3 regions of the Lentzea sp. NPDC005914 genome follow, and region 1 is predicted to be linked to each of the others. Evidence: riboswitches for the same ligand, from Rfam matches in the RefSeq annotation. Region 1 holds a riboswitch; each other region holds the start of a gene.

Region 1 (4,563 bases):
ATTGGATGAATGCTCGCGTGCGCATTAATAAGGACACGACGGGGTGACAGAGCGTGATGCCGTCGGTTCGGCATCCGGGTGAGGCTCGGTTCAACATGTCTGGTCCACGCTGTGGGATGCGAGGGAGTCCGTGTTCACCTCGTGCCCAGGACATCGGCGCTGCTGAGGCCTCTCTTTAGCCGCCATTCGGGTGACATTCCCCGTCAGCAGGCGTGCGTGGCCGGTGGATCCTGGGGGCAGTTGGGCGTGGTCGTTGTTCATCAGCCGGGTGAATGAGGGACCATGTCGGGTGACACGGGCGGTCTGCCGCCTCACCTGTGAGCGAGATGGACGGAGAGGTACCTGTGAACCTCAAGAAGGTGCTAGTGCTGGCGGTCGTCGCGCTGGTGCTGTTCCTCCTGATCACCCGGCCCGAGGAGTCCGCAGGCGCGGTCCAGACGCTCCTCGGCTGGCTGAGGCAGGGCGCGGAGTCGATCATCACCTTCATCAGGAGCCTCTTCGGGACGGCGACGCCTGTCGCCTAGTGACTCTCGGTGATCCTCGGCCATCTGCGTTGGACCGGATGGGTGGAAAGAGGCCAATCACGCACTGGTAACGGGTGTTCTGGGGATTCAGGGTCTGGCGATTGTCAGACCTACCGAATACCTTCCGCTGCAATGGCCGATCCCCGACCGACGAGGAGGCACATATGGTCGAGGACTCCGGGGTCCACGAGCTGTTGCAGCAGTGGGCGGCTGAACGGTCTGATGACGCAGAGATGCAGGAGGTGAACCGGATCAAGAACGCGTGGCTCGCTGAGGCTCCCCCCTCGGCGCCAGGCATCCCCGCACAGCGGGGCGGCAGGGGCGGGCCCTCGCGTGGCTTGGTCAAGGTCGACTCGGCGGATCCGGCCTACGTGGCCGCGATGCGCAAGCGGGCGCCGGAGGCACCCGAGGCACTGCTCGCCGCCGCGGCGAGCTACTGGCAGCTGGTTGGCGATGTCGCCGAGGCCGAGCAGTGGTGGGACGCGGGCATCAGCCCGTTGGACCAGCGCGCGCTCGACTATCGCGCGGCGGGTCTGAGCCCTGCCGACCTCGGGCGGCGCCTGGGACCGATGACGGTTCTCCAGCACCTTCGCCGCGGTTCCGCCGCAGCCTGGTGTGTCGCACGTCTGCAGAGGCAGCGCCGGGACGGCGTGGCGTAGTAGAGGGAACGGGCTGTCGGAGGCGGCAGCCCTGTATCCATGCGTTCCAAGTAGTGTGGAGGCCGTGCGCGGCCTCCTTACACCCCAGCGAGTGTTGATCGGGTTTGCCTGTCTGGTGGCCCTGATCGCCTGTTGCGGGCTCGCGTACTGGCAGTGGCAGCGCTTCGAGTCCGCCAGCGGCACGTTCCAGAATCTCGGTTACGTGCTCCAGTGGCCGCTCTTCGGCCTCTTCCCGGCCTTCATGGTGTGGCGTTTCCGCCGTTTGGCGCGCCAGCGTCGTGACGAGGTTCTCTCCGCACCGGAGCCGGTTGCGGCCGCCGCGAAGCCGATGACTACCGTTGACGCCGTCAAACCCGCGCCTGTCGAGCACTTCGACGATCCTGAAGACGCGGAGCTCGCGGCCTACAACCGCATGCTCGCGGACCTCAACGCGCGGGACGGTCGTTGAGCGAAGGCGGGCTGATGAAGGGTGCGTTGACCCGGTTCCGGGTCATGGCTTACGTGGTCGGTGTCTTCCTGCTGCTCCTGTGCGTGGCGATGGTGCTCAAGTACGCCGCGGACATGGGTCAGTTCATGAAGGTCGTCGGGCCGATCCACGGCTTTCTCTACGCCATTTACCTGGTCATTTCCGTCGACCTGGCGCTGAAGCTGCGCTGGTCGATCAAGGGCACCGCCCTCGTGCTGCTCGCCGGGACGATCCCGTTCCTGTCGTTCTGGGCTGAGCGCAAGGTGGTCGAGAAGACTGCGCAGGGCGTGCCGCTGTGACGTTTGGCCTGCTAGCGTCTGGGGCTACCAACTGAACACGGCCGTCGATGTCGCGCGGGAGAGCTCACTTGAGTGTGAGCGCCGAAGGAGCAACTCCTCCCCGGAATCTCTCAGGTACAGGTACCGCACGACGAAGGCAACTCTGAAAAGCAGGCCCATCGGCCTCGCCCACGGTGCAAGTCGCGTGCTGCGCGGCGAAGCTCTCAGGCTCATGACAGAGGGGGAGGCTCGCTCTGGTGAGGAGTCTCCGATGGACCGTGTCATTCTTCTGTTGCCTCAGCCGGCCCAGGCCGGCTCTTCGGCGCACCCTGGAGGAGCGTTCTGATGTCCCGCCTCACGCCTCTGAACGCCGAGCACGAGCAGCTCGGCGCGATGTTCACCGACTTCGCGGGCTGGCGGATGCCGCTGCGCTACTCCAGCGAGCTCGCCGAGCACCACGCGGTGCGCACCACCGCGGGCCTGTTCGACCTCACGCACATGGGTGAGATCGTGCTGACCGGACCCCAGGCCGGCGAGGCGCTCGACTACGCGCTGGTCGGCCACATCTCGGCGCTGGCCGTCGGCAAGGCTCGCTACACGATGATCACGCAGGCCGACGGCGGCGTGATCGATGACCTGATCGTGTACAGGTTGGGCGACGAGGAGTTCATGGTCGTCGCCAACGCCTCCAACGCCGCTGTGGTGGCTGACGCTCTGGTCGAGCGCGCCGCCGGGTTCGACACCGTCGTCACCGACAAGTCGACCGACTACGCGTTGATCGCGATCCAGGGCCCGAAGTCGGTCGAGATCCTGTCCGGACTCACCGACACCGACCTGTCGGCCGTGAAGTACTACGCCTCCTACCCGTCCACCGTGGCAGGTGTCGACGCGCTGCTCGCCCGCACCGGGTACACGGGCGAGGAGGGCTTCGAGCTCTTCGTGGCGCCGTCCGACGCCTCGGCCGTCTGGGCCGCGCTGCTGGAGGCGGGCGAGGCGCACGAGCTCAAGCCGTGCGGTCTCGGCTGCCGCGACACGTTGCGTCTCGAAGCCGGAATGCCCTTGTACGGCAACGAGCTGACCACGTCGCTGACGCCGTACCACGCTGGTCTCGGCCGCGTCGTGAAGCTCGACAAGCCGGGCGACTTCGTGGGCCGCGACGCGCTGACGAAGGTCTCGGAGTCCGATGTGGACTCGGTCCTGGTCGGACTGAAGACCCCCGAGCGCCGCGCCCCGCGGCACGGTTACGCGGTGCTGAACGGCGACGAGGTCGTCGGCGAGGTCACGTCGGGCGCGCTGTCGCCGACGCTCGGCTACTCGGTCGCCATGGCGTACGTGACTCGGGCCAGTGCCGAACCCGGCACCCCTCTGCTGGTGGACGTCCGCGGCAAGAAGCAGCCGGTCGAGGTCGTCGCACTTCCGTTCTACAAGCGCGCCAAGTAGGGAGATCTTCCAGATGTCCGACCAGTTCAACGCCTCCCTCGCGGAGTACGACCCCGAGGTCGCCGAGGCCGTCGCGGCCGAGCTGGCGCGCCAGCAGGGCACTCTCGAGATGATCGCCTCGGAGAACTTCACGCCCGTCTCGGTGCTGCAGGCACAGGGTTCGGTGCTGACCAACAAGTACGCCGAGGGCTACCCCGGCCGCCGCTACTACGGCGGCTGCGAGCACGTCGACGTCGTCGAGCGCCTGGCCATCGAGCGCATCAAGTCGTTGTTCGGCGCCGGTTTCGCCAACGTCCAGCCGCACTCGGGCGCGCAGGCCAACGCCGCCGCGATGTTCGCGCTGCTGCAGCCCGGCGACACGATCCTCGGCCTCGACCTCGCGCACGGCGGTCACCTCACGCACGGCATGCGCATCAACTTCTCCGGCAAGCTCTACAACGTCGTGCCGTACCACGTGTCCGACTCGGACGGCCGCGTCGACATGGCCGAGGTCGAGCGCCTGGCGCAGGAGCACCGCCCGAAGCTGATCGTCGCCGGCTGGTCCGCGTACCCGCGCCAGCTGGACTTCGCCGAGTTCCGCCGCATCGCGGACTCGGTCGAGGCCTACCTGATGGTCGACATGGCGCACTTCGCGGGCCTCGTCGCCGCGGGCCTGCACCCGTCGCCCGTGCCCCACGCGCACGTGACGACGACCACGACCCACAAGACCCTGGGCGGTCCCCGTGGCGGTGTGATCCTCTCGAACGAGGCGGACATCGCCAAGAAGATCAACTCCGCGGTCTTCCCCGGCCAGCAGGGCGGCCCGCTGGAGCACGTGATCGCCGCCAAGGCCGTGGCGTTCAAGCACGCCGCCTCGCCGGAGTTCGCCGACCGCCAGCGCCGCACGCTGGAAGGCTCGAAGATCCTGGCCGAGCGCCTGTCACAGCCGGACGTGGCCGCCGCGGGCGTGAAGGTCCTCACCGGCGGCACGGACGTCCACCTGGTCCTCGTCGACCTGGTGAACTCCGAGCTCGACGGCAAGCAGGCCGAGGACGTGCTGCACCAGATCGGCATCACGGTGAACCGCAACGCCGTCCCGAACGACCCGCGGCCGCCGATGGTCACCTCGGGTCTGCGCATCGGCACCCCGGCGCTGGCCACCCGCGGTTTCGGCGAGGTGGACTTCGCCGAGGTCGCCGACGTGATCGCCGAGGCCC
Region 2 (4,563 bases), on a different contig from region 1:
GACCTTGAGGACCAGGTCGCCCTCGGCCCACACGTCGTCGGCGGACGCGAGGATCTTGGCGCCGGCCGCGAGGTACTCCTCGTCGGTGATGGCCGAGCCCAGTCCGGCGCCCTGCTCGACGAAGACGTCGTGGCCGCGGCTGGTCAGTTCGTGCGCACCGGCAGGGGTGAGAGCGACGCGGTACTCGTGGTTCTTGATCTCGCGGGGAACTGCGATCCGCACGATGACTCCTCCGTTCGGGCTGGCCTCTGTCTCACAATGTGAGGCAGTCGGAAGGTCATGTCACCGTGCGGATCGCACTATCCGGTCACTGTCCGGTTGTTCTGCTAGGACAAAGCGGCCTTGAACACCCATGCGTGCCGGCCAACGCCCTGTGGCACGTCGACCACCAGTTTTCCACCCGATCGGGTCCATTTCAGGGGCCTGTCATGACCCAGCAACGTGATCTTGTCGCCGTCCTTGAGCGGCACTGGAGCGTCGACCACGAGCTGTGACCCCGGCTGGACCAACGAGGTGATGTAGAACGCTTCGTTCGGCTTCACCGTGAACCGCAGGTCACCTTGCTGAGCCATCCGCGACCAGTACGTCGTGCCGTAGATCGACTCGCCGTTGGTGCGCAGCCACGCCCCCGTCTCACGCAGTCGCTGCTGCATGATCTCGGGGATCGAGCCGTCCGCGCGCGGGCCGATGTCCAGCAGGAAGTTGCCGTTCTTGGACGTCGTGTCGACGAGCGTGTGGATCACCTCGTCCGCGGTCATGTACATCGAGTCCGGCGTCGCCCGGTTCCACCCGTACGAACGCGGGTCCAGGCCGCGCGAGGCCTCCCACTTCTTCACCACGGTGTTCGGGTACGTCGCGTACTCCGGCGTCGTGTAGTCGTGGGTCGGGATGCCGCACCGGTCGTCGACCGTCACGTCCTTGGGCACGGCCCGGTTCTTGGCCTTGTTGAAGTAGTCCGCCATCACGCGCCGCGAGTCGTTCGCACCACCGATGTCGCACCAGATGACGTCGGGGTCGTACCCGTCGACCAGTTCGGTCATCTGCGGCCCCTGGTAGTCCTTCACGAAGTCGCGCCCGGCCTGATAGCCGGTGTAGGGCTCGGCAGCGCCCGTGTACGGGTTCCGCGGAGCGTGACCGGTCCACGGGCTGTCCGGGTTGAACCACTCCGGCATCGAGAAGTAGAGCCCGTTCTTCAGGCCAGGCGTGTACTTCCGCGACGCGTCGAACAGTTCCTTCACCAGGTCGCGACGAGGACCGAGATCAACGGAGTCGCGGCCGGACACCTTCGAGTCCCACAACGCGAAACCCTCGTGGTGCTTGGAGGTCAGCACGTAGTACTTCGCGCCGGCCTCTTCGAAGAGCTTCACCCACTCGCGAGGGTCGAACTTCGAGGCCGTGAACTGCTGGATGAACTGGTCGTACGAGAAGTCCTTCCCGTACGTCGCCGCGTGGTAGGCGTTCACCGCGTTGTTCGGGTCCTGCATCCACTGCCAGTACCACTCCGCGTACTGCTCACCGGGCGGCGACCAGGCGGGCACCGAGTAGAGCCCCCAGTGGATGAAGATCCCGAACTTGGCGTCGTCGAACCAGTACGGCGACTCGTGGGCGGCCAGCGAGGCGTCGTTCGCCTGGTAGTCCGCGACACCCAGCGTGAACCTGGCGTTCTGCGACGCCGAGGCCTTCGCGGAGGAAGCGACGACCTTCCCGTCGAACGTGCCGGTCCGGTACGCGTGGATGCCGATCCGCACGCGAGCTTCCTCACCGGGCGCGAGCCGCTTCACCAGCGCCGGCTGCAGCGTCACCAGACCCAGCCCCTCGGCGCGCACCCAGATGTTCGAGACCCACTGGTCGCCGAGGTTCACGACGGTGGCCTCGACGGTCTGCCCGCCCAGCCGGGGCAGCTTGGTCGTGCTGCGCGCGGCACGGACCGCGAGCACCGAGCCCTTGGCCACCGGCTGCAACGACAGCGCGAACACGTGCAGCGAGGACTTGCCCTCCACCGCCGGGTTCGTGACCGGCAGCGTGACCCCGACCGCCTCCTTCTGAGGATCCGCCCAGACCTGGGAGGTCCCGATCGACACGGGGTGCTGGTCGGTGCCACCGGGCGAGTAGCGGAACGGCGCGGAGATCGGACCACTGCCCGCGTACCAGTCCGGTCCGCTCACGGCACCTGTCGTGGTCGATCCGTCCGCGTAGTGCACGGTGGCGGTCCCGCCGGCCGCCCCGTACGAGGACGCCACGAGGAAGTGCAGAGTCAGGTAGCGCCCGTGCGGCAGGTCGATCCGCTGCCCCAGCGCGACCGCGTTGTTGTTCTTGGCCTGTGAATTTCCCGGGAAGAGGTACGGCACTCCATCGGCGTTGACCTGCCCGGACGGCAGCCCCTCCGCAGGGAACGCGTAGCCGGAACCGTCGAAGTTGCCGGTCCGGTCCGACGCGGTGTCGATGCCGTCGTTGTCGAAGTACTGGGTGAGGGGAACTGTGATCGGAGCTGGTGCCTCCGCAGCCGATGCAGCGGGGACAGGGGTAAGGACCAGCGAGGCGAGCAGCGCGGCGATGAACGCTTTCCTCATGAGACCTCCGATGTCTGCCTCACCACACCATGGCAGCGCTCTCGCCGATGTCAACCATCTCGCGTTGACACTTGGCGGGGGACGCACATAGCGTTCGCCTGGTCTCGAAGGACTCAAAACTGAACATCGGCCGTGGTGTCCTCTGGTCCAACCAGGGCGGCACCGAAACCCGAGCGGGAGAGACCTCGACGAAGCAGTCGAGGCGCCGAAGGGGCAAGCTCCCGCACACTCTCAGGCAGCAAGACCGCTCGGGGTAGGCAACTCTGCACGGCGGAGGGGGTAGTCACCTGACCGAGCCGTCCCAGCCAGAGGAGTCGCCGTGGAGTTCCCCGAGAACCTGCTCTACACCGTCGAGCACGAGTGGGTCGACTGGACGCCGGGTACCCAGGACCCGCTGACCTGCGGAATCACCTCCTACGCCGCGGACGCCCTCGGTGACATCGTCTTCGTCCAGCTTCCCGAGGTCGGCGCCAAGGTCGTCTCGAACGCCGTCTGCGGCGAGCTCGAGTCCACCAAGTCGGTCAGCGACCTGTTCTCCCCGGTGACCGGCGAGGTGATCGAGGTCAACGGCGCGGTCGTGGACGACCCGGCCGTCATCAACAACGACCCGTACGGCGCCGGCTGGCTGTTCAGGGTGCGGGTCGAGTCCGCGGAGAACCTGCTCACGGCGGCCAAGTACGCCGAGCTCACCACAGACTGACGTGCCGAACCCCACCGCGAAGGACTGATCAGTGGCGATCAGCGTTTTCGACCTCTTCTCCGTCGGCATCGGACCGTCCAGCTCCCACACGGTCGGTCCGATGCGCGCCGCTGCGATGTTCGTCGAGAAGCTCGGGGCACGGGTGTCCGAAGTGGACCGCGTGCACGTCGAGCTCTTCGGCTCGCTCGGTGCGACCGGGCACGGCCACGGCAGCCCCAAGGCCGTGTTCCTGGGCCTCGAAGGCAACCTCCCCGAGGAAGTCGACCCAACGATCGCGGCCGCCCGTGTCGAGGAGATCGTCACCGGCCGACGCCTGAAGCTCGGCGGTGCGCACGAGATCGACTTCGTGCACGACCGCGACCTCGTCATGCACCGCCGCAAGTCGCTTCCGTTGCACCCCAACGGGATGAGCTTCGAGGCGTACAAGGGTGACGAGTCCGTCGAGCACGCCGTCTACTACTCGATCGGCGGCGGCTTCGTCGTCGACGAGAACGCTTCGGGCACGGACCGGATCAAGCCGGACACCACCCCGCTGCCGCACCCGTTCCTGACCGGCGACCAGCTGCTCGCGCGGTGCCGGGAGACGGGCATGTCGATCAGCGAGATCATGATGGCCAACGAGCTGTCGTGGCGGACCGAAGACGAGATCCGCCAAGGACTTCTGCACATCTGGCACGTGATGCAGGAGTGCGTCGAGCGCGGCTGCACCGAGCACGGCGTCCTGCCCGGCGGCCTCAAGGTCCGCCGTCGCGCCGCCGAGATGCGCAAGCGTCTGGAGGGCGAGCACTTCGTCACGGACCCGTTGCGGGTCATGGACTGGGTGACGCTCTTCGCGTTGGCGGTCAACGAGGAGAACGCGGCGGGCGGCCGTGTCGTCACCGCACCGACCAACGGCGCGGCCGGCATCGTGCCCGCGGTCCTGCACTACTACACGAGGTTCGTGCCGGGAGCCAACGACGACGGCGTCGTCAGGTTCCTGCTCACGGCGGCCGCGATCGGCGTGCTGTTCAAGGAGAACGCCTCGATCTCCGGTGCCGAGGTCGGCTGCCAGGGCGAGGTCGGCTCGGCGTGTTCGATGGCCGCCGGCGGTCTCGCCGAGGTCCTCGGCGGCACCCCGGAACAGGTCGAGAACGCGGCCGAGATCGCCATGGAGCACAACCTGGGCCTCACCTGCGACCCGATCGGCGGCCTGGTGCAGATCCCGTGCATCGAACGCAACGCCGTCGCGTCGATCAAGGCGATCACCGCGGTGCGCATGGCGTTGCGCGGCGACGGCTCGCACTTCGTGTCGCT
Region 3 (4,563 bases), on a different contig from region 1:
CGCGGCGGTGTGCGGGGCGTTGCGCAGCGGGTTGTCCTCGACGGACCACTCGCCGGCGCCGACGCGGTCGATCTCGCGCTTGATGGCGATCATGGCGTCGATGAACCTGTCGATCTCGGCCAGGTCCTCGGACTCGGTCGGCTCGACCATCAGCGTGCCGGCGACGGGGAACGACATCGTCGGCGCGTGCAGGCCGTAATCCGCGAGGCGCTTGGCCACGTCGTCCACCGTCACGCCGGTCGCCTTGGTGATCGGACGCAGGTCGAGGATGCACTCGTGGGCCACGAAGCCGCCCTCACCCGTGTAGAGCACCGGGTAGTGCTCGTCCAACCGCCGGGCAACGTAGTTCGCGGCGGCCACGGCGGTCAGGGTCGCGCGGCGCAGGCCGTCGCCGCCCATCATGCGCACGTACGCCCACGAGATCGGCAGGATCGACGCGGAACCCCAGGGGGCCGCGCTGATCGGCCCGACACCCGTGGCGGGACCGGCGGTGGGCTGCAGCGGGTGGTTCGGCAGGAACGGCGCGAGGTGCGAGCGGACGCCGATCGGGCCGACGCCGGGGCCGCCACCGCCGTGCGGGATGCAGAACGTCTTGTGCAGGTTCAGGTGCGAGACGTCCGAGCCGAACTTCCCGTAGCGCGCCAAGCCGATCAACGCGTTGAGGTTCGCGCCGTCGACGTACACCTGGCCGCCCGCGTCGTGGACCAGGCCGCAGACCTCGCTGACCGTGTCCTCGTACACGCCGTGCGTGGACGGGTAGGTGATCATGATCGCGGCGAGGTCGTCCGCGTGTTCGGCGACCGTCGAACGCAGGTGGCCCATGTCGATGTTGCCCTTGTCGTCGCACTTCACGACGACGACGCGCATACCGGCCATGACGGCGGACGCGGCGTTCGTGCCGTGCGCGGACGACGGGATCAGGCAGACGTCACGGTCGGCGTTGCCGTTCGCGCGGTGGTACGCGCGGATCGCGAGCAGACCCGCGAACTCGCCCTGCGAACCGGCGTTGGGCTGCAACGACACCGCGTCGTAGCCGGTGACCTCGGCGAGCCACGCCTCCAGGTCGGAGACGATCTTCAGCAGTCCGGCGGCGTCCTCGACGGGCGCGAACGGGTGCAGCGTCGAGAACTCCGGCCACGTGATGGACTCCATCTCCGCGGTCGCGTTCAGCTTCATCGTGCAGGAGCCGAGCGGGATCATGCTGCGGTCCAGCGCGACGTCCTTGTCGGACAACGCACGCAGGTAACGCAGCAGCGCGGTCTCGGAGCGGTGGGCGTGGAAGACCGGGTGGGTCAGGTAGTCCGACGTGCGGCGCAGGTCGGCCGGGATGCCGTCCGCGGTGTCGGCGTCGATGGCGTCCACATCGGATCCAGTGACACCGAAGGCTTCCCACACCGCGACGAGGTGCGCGCGCGTCGTCTTCTCGTCGCAAGCGATTGCCACGACGTCGGCGTCGACCAGACGCAGGTTGATGCCGAACGAACGCGCCTTCTCGACAACAGAAGCGGCCTGGCCCTCGACACGAACCTGGACGGTGTCGAAGAACTCGCCGTGCACGACGTCCAGGCCGGCCTCGCACAGGCCGGTGGCGAGCACGGTGGCCATGCGGTGCACACGGGTCGCGATCGCGCGCAGGCCATCGGGACCGTGGTAGACGGCGTACATGGACGCGATCACGGCCAGCAGCACCTGCGCGGTGCAGATGTTCGACGTGGCCTTCTCGCGGCGGATGTGCTGCTCACGAGTCTGCAGCGCGAGGCGGTAGGCCAGCGAGCCGTCGGAGTCGACCGAGACGCCCACGAGACGGCCGGGCAGCTGACGCTCCAGGCCGGACCGGACCGCCATGTAGCCGGCGTGCGGGCCACCGAACCCGATCGGCACACCGAAGCGCTGCGTGGTGCCGACGACGACGTCCGCGCCGATCTCACCCGGCGCGCGCAGCAACGTGAGGGAGAGCAGGTCCGCGACGACGACGGCCTGCGCGCCCGCGTCGTGGATCTCCTCGATGAGGGCCTTCTGGTCGCGCACCACACCGGACGCGCCGGGGTACGAGAGCAGCACGCCGTAGAAGTCGCCGCCCAGGCCGAGCCCCTCGATGCCCTGCGACAGGTCGGCGACCACGATCTCGATGCCCAGCGGCTCGGCGCGCGTCTCGATGACGGCCAGCGTCTGCGGCAACGTGTCGGCGTCGACGACGAACTTGTTCGACTTGGAGCGACCGGCGCGGCGCACCAGGGTCATCGCCTCGGCGGCGGCGGTCGACTCGTCCAGCATGGACGCGTTCGCCACCGGCAGGCCGGTCAGGTCGCCGACCATGGTCTGGAAGTTCAGCAGCGCCTCGAGACGGCCCTGGGAGATCTCCGGCTGGTACGGCGTGTAGGCCGTGTACCAGGCGGGCGACTCCAGCACGTTGCGCAGGATGACGCCCGGCGTGACGGTGTCGTAGTAGCCGAGACCGATCATCTGCGTCATCGGCCGGTTCTGGGAAGCCAGCTCACGAAGCTCGGCCAGCGCCTCGGTCTCGGTCGCCGGAGCCGGCAGGTCGAGCACGAGGTCGCGCTCGTGAATGGACGACGGCACCGCGTGCTGCGCCAGCTCCTCCAGCGATCCGACGCCGATGACGTCGAGGATGCGCGCGAGCTCCGCCGGGCGCGGGCCGACGTGGCGGTCGGCGAACGGGGTGCCGTGCTCGAGAGCGGCGAGCGGAATGCGGTCCTGCGTCATCAAACGCCTCCGGGGGCTGCGGGCACACGTGTCCTGGTGCCCTCCCCGCTCTGTCCGTACCCGTCACGGGCGCCTGAGAGGTTCACCCCGGTGTGACATGGGGCTTTCACCGTCGGCGGGACCCTTGCGGGTCCACTTTCCAGAGGCGTCTCGCTCACGCGGTCCTGGATGCCTGAGAGGTTCCCGGGGAGGGACTTGCTCCTTCGGCGCCGGGCTCGAAACCCGGTCTCTCCCGCCTGAGTTCAGCGACTACCCGCGAAGAATACCCGCAGGCAGCCCACGTAGTCGCTACGGGCGCGACCAATGTCTCAACCGAACTTCAGCCCGTCGCGCGCTCCCGGCGCCTGCGCGTCAGCTCGTCCTCGGTCATGGGAGCGATCTCCACCCCGTCGGCCCGCTCGGCCGGGAACTCGTGAATCGTCCCCGAGATCTCCCGCATGGCACCGGAAACCGCGATCCCGAACACGCCCTGACCGCCCTGCAGCAGATCCACGACCTCTTCCGGCGAGGTGCACTCGTAGACGGTCGTCCCGTCCGAGAAGAGCGTGATCTTCGCCAGGTCCTGCACGCCGCGGCGCCGCAGGTGGTCGACCGCGACCCGGATGTTCTGCAACGAGACCCCGGTGTCCAGCAACCGCTTCACGACCTTCAGAACCAGGATGTCCTTGAAGGAGTACAACCGCTGACTTCCGGACCCGTGAGCCATCCGTATCGTCGGAGCGACGAGTCCGGTCCTGGCCCAGTAGTCGAGCTGCCGGTATGTGATGCCCGCGATCTGACACGCCGCGGGACCCCGGTAGCCGACGAGTTCGTCCGGCAGCGAGGAGTCCGGGAACAGCTCACCCTGCTGCCCGGATTCGGCCCGCACGGGCGCTTCCTCGACCACGCCTGCCTCCCCTCGGAACGGCCACGAAACTCATGGCCGTCAAGCCGCCGCGTCAGCTCACGCAAACCGGCGACGTCCACTCGAGTTCGACGGTAAGACCGCTCAGAGGGCAGGTCAACGCGACGCGCGGGGAGGATCGACCCTCAACCTGAGGTGGAGAGTCACACCGTCACCCGATGCGGGACGTTCAGGTGACGTTTAGTGATCGTTTAGCGAGCAAATCGAGCGGAAAGTAGCCCAAAAGAGCGACACACCAAGGCGCTACGACGGTTCCAAACGAGACAGACAGCGACACAACGCAAAACTCAGCTGTCGGCGCCCCTGGTGTGCCTACGTGTCCGCTCCGCGGAAGTCCTCCGGCGAGACCGAGTCGAGGAACTCGCGGAACTTCTCGACCTCGTCCTCCTGCTCGTCGGGGATGATCAGGCCGGCCTCGGCCAGCACCGACTCCTCGGCGTGGATCGGCACACCGACGCGCAACGCCAGCGCCACCGAGTCCGAGGGCCGCGCGGAGACCCGCACGTCGCCGTCGAACACGAGCTCGGCGAAGAAGGTGCCCTCCTGCAGGTCCGTGATCCGGACCTGTTCGAGGTTGCGACCCAGCGCCCCGATGACGTCCTTGAGCAGGTCGTGCGTCAACGGACGGGCCGGACGAACACCCTGCTGTTCGAGTGCGATGGCCGTGGCCTCGACGGAGCCGATCCAGATCGGCAGGTACCGCTCGCCCTCGGTTTCGCGCAGAAGAAGGATCGGCTGGTTCTGGGGCAGCTCCACCCGCACGCCGACGACACGCATCTCGCTCATCGGGCCTCGCCTCCCTCTATGTCGTTCGGGAGTACCCGGTTTCACACCCGAGCATCCCCCGGCGTACGTCTTCGACGCTACCCGCCAAGCGGGCCGTGTGCTCAATTGTTGCGGGCAGATCGTGATCAAGACTGCACTGCCGCCGGACA

Evidence for each region. A riboswitch is a leader RNA that binds a small molecule or an ion and turns the genes downstream of it on or off. The one in region 1 is predicted to bind glycine.
Region 2: it holds a riboswitch for glycine, as region 1 does, so the genes downstream of both, gcvH (glycine cleavage system protein GcvH) here and gcvT (glycine cleavage system aminomethyltransferase GcvT) in region 1, are expected to answer to the same signal.
Region 3: it holds a riboswitch for glycine, as region 1 does, so the genes downstream of both, gcvP (aminomethyl-transferring glycine dehydrogenase) here and gcvT (glycine cleavage system aminomethyltransferase GcvT) in region 1, are expected to answer to the same signal.

What each region holds. Positions count from the first base shown of each region.
Region 1 is NZ_JBEXVQ010000022.1:137,287-141,849, reverse strand. Features, by position in the region: gene ABZ345_RS28855 (CaiB/BaiF CoA-transferase family protein) at 1-9, shown strand, start outside; gene ABZ345_RS28850 (hypothetical protein) at 327-524, shown strand; gene ABZ345_RS28845 (helix-turn-helix transcriptional regulator) at 689-1,183, shown strand; gene ABZ345_RS28840 (hypothetical protein) at 1,299-1,631, shown strand; gene ABZ345_RS28835 (DUF3817 domain-containing protein) at 1,646-1,948, shown strand; glycine riboswitch at 1,994-2,084, shown strand; glycine riboswitch at 2,085-2,176, shown strand; gene gcvT (glycine cleavage system aminomethyltransferase GcvT) at 2,273-3,367, shown strand; gene glyA (serine hydroxymethyltransferase) at 3,381-4,563, shown strand, end outside.
Region 2 is NZ_JBEXVQ010000014.1:13,656-18,218, reverse strand. Features, by position in the region: gene ald (alanine dehydrogenase) at 1-222, opposite strand, end outside; gene ABZ345_RS20650 (alpha-L-fucosidase) at 327-2,570, opposite strand; glycine riboswitch at 2,735-2,827, shown strand; gene gcvH (glycine cleavage system protein GcvH) at 2,890-3,270, shown strand; gene ABZ345_RS20640 (L-serine ammonia-lyase) at 3,302-4,563, shown strand, end outside.
Region 3 is NZ_JBEXVQ010000017.1:155,241-159,803, reverse strand. Features, by position in the region: gene gcvP (aminomethyl-transferring glycine dehydrogenase) at 1-2,724, opposite strand, end outside; glycine riboswitch at 2,874-2,969, opposite strand; gene ABZ345_RS24580 (MerR family transcriptional regulator) at 3,044-3,610, opposite strand; gene ABZ345_RS24575 (bifunctional nuclease family protein) at 3,941-4,414, opposite strand.